DNA from 2 places in the Mesorhizobium sp. P170090 genome. Region 1 is predicted to be linked to the other one. Evidence: predicted binding sites of a transcription regulator. Region 1 holds the regulator's gene; the other holds the start of a gene.
What was found. Region 1 encodes PhoB, which activates phosphate uptake and scavenging genes when phosphate is short. Its sites were predicted from a motif close to TGTCATNNANCTGTCAT; they were not measured.
Positions count from the first base shown of each region.

Region 2: the regulator PhoB is predicted to act here: its motif matches at 1,650-1,666, upstream of AC3EML_RS14360 (LTA synthase family protein).

Region 1 covers NZ_JBYNWH010000001.1:194,121-199,871, reverse strand. Annotated here, with positions in the region: gene pstC (phosphate ABC transporter permease subunit PstC) at 1-985, shown strand, start outside; gene pstA (phosphate ABC transporter permease PstA) at 982-2,298, shown strand; gene pstB (phosphate ABC transporter ATP-binding protein PstB) at 2,316-3,140, shown strand; gene phoU (phosphate signaling complex protein PhoU) at 3,182-3,886, shown strand; gene phoB (phosphate regulon transcriptional regulator PhoB) at 3,903-4,592, shown strand; gene AC3EML_RS00960 (ROK family protein) at 4,623-5,751, opposite strand, start outside.
Region 2 covers NZ_JBYNWH010000001.1:3,030,524-3,036,274, reverse strand. Annotated here, with positions in the region: gene fabG (3-oxoacyl-[acyl-carrier-protein] reductase) at 1-431, opposite strand, end outside; gene fabD (ACP S-malonyltransferase) at 492-1,439, opposite strand; gene AC3EML_RS14360 (LTA synthase family protein) at 1,717-3,645, shown strand; gene rpsF (30S ribosomal protein S6) at 3,957-4,457, shown strand; gene rpsR (30S ribosomal protein S18) at 4,457-4,705, shown strand; gene rplI (50S ribosomal protein L9) at 4,972-5,559, shown strand; gene AC3EML_RS14340 (cyclopropane fatty acid synthase) at 5,746-5,751, shown strand, end outside.

The sequences.
Region 1 (5,751 bases):
GACCTTCGCGCTGTCGGTCGCCGGCGCCTTCTATGCGCTGAGGCAGATCGCGCCGCGCGCCAGGGCGCGCAACAATGTCGAGAAGCTGATGCTGTGGGGGCTGCTTGCGGCCTCGACCATCGCCATCCTGACCACGGTCGGCATCGTGCTGTCGATGCTGTTCCAGACGATCACCTTCTTCGAAAGCGTATCACCGATGAGCTTCTTCTTCGGCACGGTGTGGGATCCGCGTTTCGCCGCCGCCGGTTCCGGCGGCAGCCAGGGTCAGTTCGGCCTGATCCCGCTACTCGCCGGCACGCTCTACATCGCCGCCGTCGCGCTTCTGGTCGCAGTGCCGGTCGGGCTGATGTCGGCGGTCTACATGTCCGAATACGCCTCGCGCAGCGTCCGGTCGGTGGTCAAGCCCGCGCTTGAACTGCTGGCCGGCATCCCGACCATCGTCTACGGCATCTTCGCCGTGGTCACGCTCGGACCGTTCTTGCGCGACCTGTCGGCGGCACTCACCGGCGGCTCGCCCTTCATCCAGGGCCAGAGCATCTTCACCGCCGGCCTGGTGATGGGCGTCATGCTGATCCCGGTCGTGTCCTCTTTGTCCGACGACATCATCACCGCGGTGCCGCGCGCAATGCGTGACGGCTCGCTCGGCCTCGGCGCCACGCGCTCCGAGACGATCAAGCGGGTGATCCTGCCGGCGGCACTGCCCGGCATCGTCGGCGCCATCCTGTTGACGGCGTCGCGCGCCATCGGCGAGACGATGATCGTCGTGCTGGCGGCGGGCGTCGCCGCCAATCTGACGGCCAATCCGTTCGAGGCGATGACGACCATCACCGTCAAGATCGTCAACCAGCTGACCGGCGATCTCGAGTTCAACTCGCCGCAGACGCTGGTCGCCTTCGCGCTCGGCCTGACGCTGTTCGCGCTGACGCTGGTGATGAACATCGTCGCCCTCTACATTGTGCGCAAGTACCGGGAGCAGTACGAATGACCGACATCCCCCTGGACACGATGGCGGGTGCCGTCGCGCGTCCGCGCCGCGACATCGGGCTGAAGGCGCGCTATGCCGCCGAACGCCGGTTCCGCATCTATGGCGTGATTGCGATCTCGGTGGGCCTGGCGTTCCTGGCCATCATGTTGATCACCATCGTCTCGAAAGGCTACACCGCCTTCTGGCAGACGACGGTGACGCTTCCGATCACCTTCGATGAGAAGGTCATCGACCCCTCGAACAAGCGTGCCACAGACCCGAATGTGCTGATCAAGGCGAACTATCCCAAGCTCGCCGAAAACGCGCTGGTGGCCAAGCTCGGCATCGATCCGGCCAACAAGCCGATGATGCTGAAGCTCAAGGGCTTCCTGTCGGAAGGCGCCCGCGTCCAGCTGCGCGACATCGTCTCCGCCGATCCGTCGGTGATCGGCACGACGCGTGACGTCGACATCCTGGCCGCCGCCAATCTCGACTCGGCCTTCAAGGGCCAGATCGACCTCGGCGTCGATGAAGCGCGCCGCAAGGTGTCCAACCAGCAGATCGACTGGATGAACAAGCTCAAAGCCGAAGGCGCGATGGCCGAGCATTTCAACACCGGCCTGTTCAGCTATGGCGCCTCCAGCCGGCCCGAGACGTCGGGCATGGGCGTGGCCATCATCGGTTCGTTCTACATGATGGTGATCGTGCTGTTGCTGGCGCTGCCGATCGGCGTCGCCGCCTCCATCTATCTGGAGGAGTTCGCCAAGAAGAACCGCTTTACGGACCTGATCGAAGTCAACATCAACAATCTCGCGGCGGTGCCGTCGATCGTCTTCGGTCTGCTTGGCCTTGCCGTGTTCATCAACTTCCTCGGCATGCCGCGCTCGGCTTCCTTCGTCGGCGGCCTGGTGCTGACCTTGATGACATTGCCGACCATAATCATCGCCACGCGCGCCGCCCTTGCCGCGGTGCCGCCGTCGATCCGCTCGGCGGCCCTAGGTCTCGGCGCCTCCAAGATGCAGATGGTGTTCCATCACATCCTGCCGCTTGCCGCCCCAGGCATCCTTACCGGCACCATCATCGGCCTGGCGCGTGCGCTCGGCGAGACAGCACCGCTGCTCTTGATCGGCATGGTCGCTTTCGTCGCCGATTATCCGACGACGCCTTTCGATCCGGCGACCGCGCTGCCGGTTCAGATCTATATGTGGGCAAACGAGGCTGAGCGCGCTTTTGTCGAGCGCATGTCCGGCGCCATCATCATCCTGCTCGTCTTCCTCATGGCCATGAACATCACCGCGATCGTGCTCCGGCGCCGGTTCGAGCGGCGCTGGTAGAAAAAAGGCAATTTGGTATGAACATCATGACCGAACAGTCCCTTGAGAATGCAGTGGGCGACAAAATGAACGCCAAGTCGAACGAAGTGATCAAGATGCGCGGCGACAAGGTCGGCGTGTTCTATGGCGAGAAGCAGGCGTTGTTCGACGTCAATCTCGACGTCCGCCAGAACCAGGTGACGGCGCTGATCGGCCCCTCCGGCTGCGGCAAGTCGACCTTCTTGCGCTGCCTCAACCGCATGAACGACACCATCGATTCGGCGCGGGTGACCGGCAAGATCACGCTCGATGAAGACGACATCTACGACAAGAACATCGATGTCGTCGAACTGCGCGCACGCGTCGGCATGGTGTTCCAGAAACCCAACCCGTTCCCGAAGTCCATCTACGAGAACGTCGCCTACGGCCCGCGCATCCATGGGCTGGCCAAGCGCAAGTCCGACATGGACCAGATCGTCGAGCAGAGCCTGAAGAAGGCGGCGATCTGGAACGAGGTCAAGGACCGCCTGCAGGAGCCCGGCACCGGCCTGTCCGGCGGCCAGCAGCAGCGCCTGTGCATCGCGCGCGCCATCGCCGTGTCGCCGGAGGTGATCCTGATGGACGAGCCCTGCTCGGCGCTCGATCCGATCGCCACCGCCCGTGTCGAGGAGCTGATAGACGAGCTGCGCCAGAACTACACGATCGTCATCGTCACCCATTCGATGCAGCAGGCGGCGCGCGTGTCGCAGCGCACGGCGATGTTCCATCTCGGCTATCTCGTCGAGGAGGGCGCCACCGACAAGATGTTCACCAACCCCGACGACAAGCGCACCCAGGACTACATTACCGGCCGCTTCGGCTGAGCCGTCCGGCGGGTGAATTTTCAGGCACGAGGACCAAGATCATGGGTGAACATACCGTCGCCTCCTTCGATGAAGAGCTCGGGCAGATCAGCAAGCTGATCCGCGACATGGGCGATCTGGCAGGCTCGATGGTCAGCGGCTCGACCAGGGCGCTGCTCAATTCGGACAATGCGCTGGCACAGCGTGTCGTTTCCGACGACGCCATCATGGATGCGCGCCAGCGCGAACTGGACGACCGCGCCATCACGCTGATCGCCAAGCGTCAGCCGATGGCCAACGATCTGCGTGCCGTGGTCGGCTCGATCCGCATGGCGGGCGACCTCGAGCGCATCGGCGACCTCGCCAAGAACATCGCCAAACGCGTCGGCACCGTGGGCTTGAGCGTCACGCCGCGCGACCTCTCGCACTCCATCGACGCCATGGCGCAGCTGGTGCTGATCCAGGTGCAAGGCGTCGTCGAGGAATATGCCGCCACCGATGCGGCAGCGCTTGCAAAACTCAGGAATGACGACGAGCGCATCGACGTCAAATACACGTCCGTGTTTCGTGAGCTCTTGACCTACATGATGGAAGACCCTCGCAACATCACCGCCTGCACGCATCTCTTGTTCTGCGCCAAGAATCTTGAGCGCATCGGCGATCATGTCACCAACATCGCCGAAAATGCGTATTATGTGCTGACCGGCCAGCAACTGCCCGCCAATCGTCCGAAGCAGGACGAGACGGCGATGGCCATGCCGGCCTGATGAGGGTGAACTGCCGATGATCGCGCCACGCATCATGGTCGTGGAGGACGAGGAGCCGCTAGGCGTGCTCCTCCGCTACAACCTCGAATCCGAAGGCTATCACGTCGAGGTGGTGACACGCGGCGACGAGGCCGAGATCCGCCTGCAGGAAAACGTGCCCGATCTCCTGGTGCTCGACTGGATGGTGCCCGCTGTTTCCGGCATCGAGCTCTGCCGGCGCCTTAGAGTGCGGCCCGAAACCGAGCGGCTGCCGATCATCATGCTGACCGCGCGCGGTGAGGAAAGCGATCGCGTGCGCGGCCTGTCCACCGGCGCCGACGACTATCTGGTCAAGCCATTCTCGACGCCGGAGTTCATGGCGCGCGTGAGGGCGCTGCTGCGCCGGGCCAAGCCGGAAGTGCTGTCCAGCGTGCTCAAGGTCGGCGACATCGTGCTCGACCGCGAGTCGCACCGTGTCTACCGCAAGAAGAGCGAGATCAGGCTCGGACCGACCGAGTTCCGGCTGCTCGAATTCATGATGCGCCATCCCGGCCGCGTGTTCTCGCGCAGCCAACTGCTCGACAATGTCTGGGGCGAGACGATCTATATCGACGAGCGAACCGTCGACGTCCATGTCGGGCGCTTACGCAAAGCGGTCAACAACGGCCGCATGCCGGATGTCATCCGTACCATTCGCGGCGCCGGCTACGCGATCAGGGAAGACTAGGATGCTGCGCGTCGCGCCGTTGCCGGCCATTCAGGCGACATGCTTGCCGGATTTGGCCTGAATGCCCGGCGCGAAAATCTCCTGATCGACGAAGCCGAGCGCGCGCATGGCACAGCCTTCGCGGATCAGCGGCAGCTCGTTGGGCTCGGTGTCGAAGGAGATCGATTTCGAGTGCTGGCCGCCGGCGGTCTGGGCGATCGCTTCGCGCAATGCCGGTTCGATCAAGTCGAAGGCGGCGGCGCTGACGCCTACCATGGCGACGGGTGCCGGATCGATCAGCGCAAACAGGCTGCCGAGGCCGAAGCCGAGCGCCTCGCCGGCCTTGCGATAGGCTTCGCGCTCCGGGCCGTCGGTTTCGCGGGCGCGCGCGGCGAGTGCGCGCATATCAGCGTCGCCGATATCGACCGGCTCGGCATCCTCGCCCATCATTTTGGCGCTGCGCCAGATGGCGTAGTTTCCGGCATAGGCCTCGACGCAGCCGCGCCGCCCGCAGCGGCAGAGCGCGCCGCCCGGACGGTGGATCATGTGGCCGAACTCGCCGCCCGAGGAATGGGTGCCGGTGAAAAGTTCGCCTTTCAGCACCAGTCCCATGCCGATGCCGTGCGATAAGAGGATGGCGATAAAATTGTCGCGGTAGCGCTCGGGCTGGCGCCATTGCAGCGCCACCGCCATCATATTGCAGTCGTTCTCCATGGTGGCCGGAATGCCGAATTCCGCTTCCAACATGTCGGCGAAGGCAATGTCGGTCAGTGGCGTGATTGGCGACCACAGCATGGCCCGCGCCTGCGAATCGGTGATGCCCTGGATGCCCATGGCAATGCGGGCGATGCTCTGGACGTCCAGGTCCGGGTCCTCGAGACGCCGCCGGACGATTGCTACGCATTCGCCGATCAGTTCGTCGCGCGGCATGGTCAGCGTGTCGAGCCGGCGCTGTTCTTCCGCGACCACCTGGCCGGCATAGTCGATGACGGTGACGGAGAGGAAGTTCAGCGACAGCACCACGGTCATCACCGCCGCCGCTTCCGGATTGAGGCCAAGGCCGACCTGCGGCCGGCCGCGTTTCAGCGAGCCGGTCTCGCCAGGCTTGCCTTCAATCAGGATGCCTTCTTGAATCAGATCAGACGAGATTGCCGATATGGTCGAATGGCTGAGGCCGGTG
Region 2 (5,751 bases), 2.8 Mb from region 1:
GTGACGCCGACCACCGAGGTGATGTTGATGATGCGGCCATGGCGGCGGCGCATCATCGGATGGGTCAGCTCGCGGGTCAGCCGGAACACGGCGGTGAGGTTCACCTCCAGCACGCTGTCCCAATCCGCGTCCGCCATGCGCACGAACAGGCCGTCCTTGGTGATGCCGGCATTGTTGACCAGTATGTCGACGCCTTCGAGTTCGGCTTCGGCCTTCTGGCCAAGCGCCTTGACCTCGTCACGGTCGGCAAGATTGGCCGGGAACAGCTTTACCCGGTCGCCGAGTTCGCCGGCCAGGGTCTCCAGTTTCTCGATGCGGGTGCCGTGCAGGCCGACAATGGCGCCTTGCGCATGCAGCACCCGGGCAATCGCCTCGCCAATGCCGCCCGATGCGCCGGTGACGAGCGCCTTGCGGCCGGTCAGTTCGAACATTTTCGTCTCCTGATCTTAAGAGAACACCCTTCCCACGGGAGGGGTTGAATCGCCAGTGGATTATGCAAGCGCGGCCAGCGCCGCCTCGACATCTGGCGGCGTGCCGACGGCGGATGTGGCGATGTCGCGGTTGATCCGCCGCGCCAGGCCGGAAAGCACCTTGCCGGCGCCGATCTCAAACAGCGTGGCGACGCCGTTGGCGCCGAACCACTCCACCGTTTCGCGCCAGCGCACGCGGCCGGTGATCTGCTCGACCAGGCGGCGCGCGATCTCGTCGGGGTCGCTGGTCGGGGCTACAGTGACGTTGGAGACGACGGGCACGACCGGTGCATTCTTGGTCACGCCGGCCAGCGCCTCGCGCATGACATCGGCCGCCGGCGCCATCAGCGCCGAATGGAAGGGTGCGGAGACCTGCAGCATCAGCGCCCGCTTGGCGCCCTTTTCTGTGCACAGTTTCGCGGCGAGTTCCACCGCCGCCCTGGCGCCGGAGATCACCAGCTGGCCGCCGCCATTGTCGTTGGCGATCTGGCAGACTTTGCCGGATCCCGTTGCGGCCTCGGTGCAAGCGGCTTCGACGTCGGGCTGTTCCAGTCCGATGATCGCCGCCATGGCGCCCTCGCCGGCCGGCACCGCCGCCTGCATGGCGTTGCCGCGGATGCGCAGCAGCCGGGCAGCATCGGCGACCGAAACGAAACCGGCCGCGGCAAGGGCGGAATATTCGCCGAGCGAATGACCGGCAACGTAGGCAACCTTGTCCTTCAGCGAAAAGCCGCGCGCTTCCAGCGAGCGGATCGCCGCCAGCGAGACCGCCATCAGCGCCGGCTGGGCATTGGCAGTCAGGGTCAGCGCCTCTTCCGGGCCTTCCCAGATCAGTTTCGACAGCTCTTCGCCCAACGCATCATCGACTTCCTCGAACACCCTGCGTGCCTCGGGGAAGGCGTCGGCGAGGTCCTTGCCCATGCCGACAGCCTGGCTGCCCTGTCCCGGAAAGGTGAATGCGACGGCCATTTGGGCGCTCTCCAGCGGCTGATTTTTCCTGCCTGTGACGCAAGGCGGACCGTCAAGTCAAGCCCGGAGGCGGCATTTCGGCTCTCGCTTGAACCGGAGCTGACCTCGAGTCCCTGTTCCCAAAGGCTTTTTGCCGATCACACCTGATGAAAACCGCTCACGAATCGTTTGCTGGCTCTTCTTATTTTCGCCACAGGCGCTAGCTTTTGCATGACAGTTCTATGACAGAACGGTGGCGCGAGTGGAAATACGCGTTGCTTGGGCCGGGGGAAGAGACGTGGCTAGGATCAGGAAAGGCGCGGCCGTACCCGCGCCACAATTCTTGGAAGACGATCCGTCCACCGGCTACCTGCCGGGGCGCAGATGGCCGGTCATCCGCTACGGTCTGGTCACGCTGCTTGCCTCCGCCATCCTGGTGTTCGCTATCGAATGGATCGTGCGCGGCGACTTCTTCGGCACGGTCGACTTCTTCCTGCAGCCATTCAAGCCGGGCTGGACCACCATCATTGTCTTTGCATTGGTGCTGATGGGACTGGACGCCGTGCTTGGCCGCAGTCACCAGAGCCTGATGATCGTGGCGCCCCTGACGCTGGCGCTGGCCTTTGTCGGGCATCAGAAGTCGCATTATCTCGGCGATCCGCTCTACCCAACCGATTTTCTTTATTCGCGCCAGATCATGGCACTGATGCCGCTCCTGGTGCGCGAGCGGCCCTGGACGGCGCTCGCCATGGCGGTCGGCATCGTCGCCGGCCTGTCGCTGCTGATCTATGGCTGGCGGTTGTGGCGCCGCAAGGTTCCGATCCTCAGCCGCAAAGGGCGGCTGGCGCGGCTGACGCTGGCAGTGCCGCTGCTCGCCTTCTTCGTCTCGATCATGGACTACGCCACCTTCTCGTGGACCCGCGACCGGCTGCAGATCATCCCGATCATGTGGGACCAGAAGGAGAACTACGCCTCCAACGGGTTTGCGCTGGCCTTCGCGCTCAACGTGCCGATGGCGCATGTCTCGGCGCCGGCGGGCTATTCCGACAAGGCGATCGACGCGATCGACAGGCCTGCTGTGGCGGCCTCGGTACCGGATGAGAAACCCGACATCATCGTGGTGATGAGCGAATCTTTCTGGGATCCGACCAAGCTGCCCGGCGTCACAATCACGCCTGACCCGATCCCCAATGTGCGGGCGCTGCGTTCCGGCTATATGTTTTCGCCGGAATTCGGCGGCATGACCGCCAACATCGAATTCGAGGCGCTGACCGGCTTTTCCAATGCCTTCCTGCCGGCGGGCTCGATCCCCTACCAGCAATATGTGCGCACGCCGACGCCGTCGCTGGCGACCTTCCTGAAAAGCGAGGGCTACCGGGCGCGCGCCATCCATCCGGGCACCAACTGGTTCTGGAACAGGGGCGCCGTCTATGCCGATTTCGGTTTCAACGATTTCCGCTCGGAAGAGACGCTGCCGCCACTGGAAAAGCGCGGGCCGCTGGCTTCCGATGCGTCGATGACCGACGAGATCATCGCAGAGGCCGACGCCAGCGAGCGGCCGGTGTTCTTCTTCGCCGTCAGCCTGCAGAACCACGGTCCCTACGAGCCGTACCGCTATTACAATCCGACCCACAAGGTCGTGGCACCGATCAGCACGTGGGCGCGGGAATCGCTGCTCAGCTACGCCGAGGGATCGGCCGATGCCGACCGTGGCCTCGAGCGATTGATCGAATGGGCGAAGAAGCGCGAGCGGCCGACGGTCATCGCCTTCTTCGGCGACCATCTGCCGCCGCTCGGCCCCGTCTATGTCGAAACCGGTTACCTGAAGGACAATGTCGCGCCGCGCAAGGAACCGACGCCGGAGGCGGCACTGGAGCATCATCAGACGCCGCTGGTCATCTGGTCTAACCGCACCGGTCCGGCGCAGGATATGGGCGCGGTGAGCCCGGCCTTCCTGCCCTACCATATCCTTACCACGGCCGGGATCACGCACCCCTACTATACCGGCTTCCTGGGCGCGCTGCGCGAACGCTATCGCGTCGTCGACCGCAATCTGCTTTTGACACCGTCAGGTGAGGCCACGCCGGACTGGGCGCGGCAGAAGGACGTTGATCCGGCGATCAACGACTTCCGCCTGCTGCAATACGATATGATGTTCGGCAAGCGTAAGGCGGCTCCGGACTTCTTCCCCGAAACGATCAACGGTGGTACCCCGCATACGAGTTGATGCCTGGTATTTTTCCAACCCTGCGACGCCAGGACGCTGTCCGGAGCATGCGTTACCCTTGCCTTCCAGCCAATTTGCTATATAGACGCCCGCAATCTGCCGGTCCTTGCTGGGGGCTGAACGGAGGGCCGGAGGTTTTACCCAAAACCTTCGTGTGAAGCCAGAAGCGCTTCCGCCTCCCGTGTCTCCGCTCTCGACCGTCTCGAAATGCTCCTTTCTTCCCCGCCCCCTCGGGACCAGCGGGTCAGAGAAGTTGCAGAGGCTTTGCCGCGAGGATCCGGGAGAGAAACGAAGAAAGGCACTGAACCACTATGGCTCTATACGAACATGTGTTCCTTGCCCGGCAGGACCTCTCGCAGCAGCAGGTCGATGCGCTTGTCGAACAGTACAAGGGCGTCATCTCCGCAAATGGCGGGTCCGTCGGCCGGGTCGAGAACTGGGGACTGAAGTCCCTCACCTACCGGGTCAACAAGAACCGGAAGGCTTACTACACGCTTATGGACCTCAACTGCCCGCCGGCAGCGCTCAACGAGATGGAGCGCCAGATGGGCCTGTCCGAGGACGTGCTGCGTTTCCTGACCGTCAAGGTCGAGGCGCATGAGGAAGGCCCGTCGGCCATGATGCAGAAGCGCGAAGAGCGCTCGGAACGCGGCGGCTTCGGCGACCGCGACCGTGGTGATCGTGGTCCGCGCTCGTTCGGCGACCGTGATCGCGGCGACCGTGGCGATCGTCCGCCGCGCTCATTTGGCGACGCCGGTGGTGATCGTGGTCCGCGCCGTCCGCGCGAAGGCGTTGAAGGAGGTGCAGAATAATGGTCGACATCAATCAGATCCCGACCCGGCGCCCGTTCCATCGCCGCCGCAAGACCTGCCCGTTCTCCGGCGCCAACGCGCCCAAGATCGACTACAAGGACGTGCGTCTTCTGCAGCGCTACATTTCCGAGCGCGGCAAGATCGTGCCGTCGCGCATCACCGCCGTCAGCCAGAAGAAGCAGCGCGAACTCGCCAAGGCGATCAAGCGCGCCCGCTTCCTCGGCCTGCTGCCCTACGTGGTTCGCTAAGACTTTCGAGCGGGCGGTTCGCCGCCTGCTTCCTTCTCCCACGGCGACGGGCGCCGCAGGGGTAATTTGATGATGCATGTCGTTGTCCCAAAACCGGGACCACTCTTGGCGACGTGCATTGAAATCCCGAGTTGAGGTGAAAAGCCTCTAACTGCCGCGACAGGCAGGACAGCGACACCGGCGCCAAGGCGCTCAGAGCTTCCTGACCTGTTCCATTCAATTCGGCGCCGATCCCGCGGTCGGTGCCCAGACGAAGGAACAAGACCATGCAAGTGATTCTTCTCGAACGCGTTTCCCGCCTCGGCCAGATGGGCGATACCGTCAAGGTCAAGGACGGCTTTGCCCGCAACTTCCTCTTGCCGCAGGGCAAGGCGCTGCGCGCCAACGAAGCCAACAAGAAGAAGTTCGAAGGGCAGCGCGCGCAGCTCGAAGCGCGCAACCTCGAGCGCAAGTCGGAAGCCAGCCAGGTTGCCGAAAAGCTCGACGGCAAGAGCTTCATCGCCGTGCGTTCGGCCGGCGAGACAGGCCAGCTCTACGGTTCGGTGTCGACCCGCGACATCGCCGACCTGCTGACCGCCGAAGGGTTCTCGGTCAACCGCAACCAGATCCAGCTCAACCAGCCGATCAAGACCATCGGCGTCACCAATGTGGCGATTGCGCTGCATCCGGAAGTCGAGGTCACCATCAGCCTCAACATCGCCCGCACGGCCGACGAAGCCGAGCGCCAGGCCAAGGGCGAGACGCTGACCACCGCCGAAGCCATCTATGGCGACGACATCAACGACAACGCACGGCCGGAGAACTTCTTCGACCCGAACACCGAGTTCGAAGGCGGCGAAGAAGACAACGCCTGATCCCGCACGGGGCCTGATCGGGAAGCGAGGGGAGCAGCGCTCCAATCACTTCCTCGTCATCCAGCCTTTCTGGACCAATGCCCGGGCCTCTCGCCCGGGCATTTTTGTGCCAAATGGAACTTTTCGAACCCCTATATATTGTTGCAGAATTGGTCCGCCAGTCTGACCGTGAGGGGACATTTGGTGATGAAT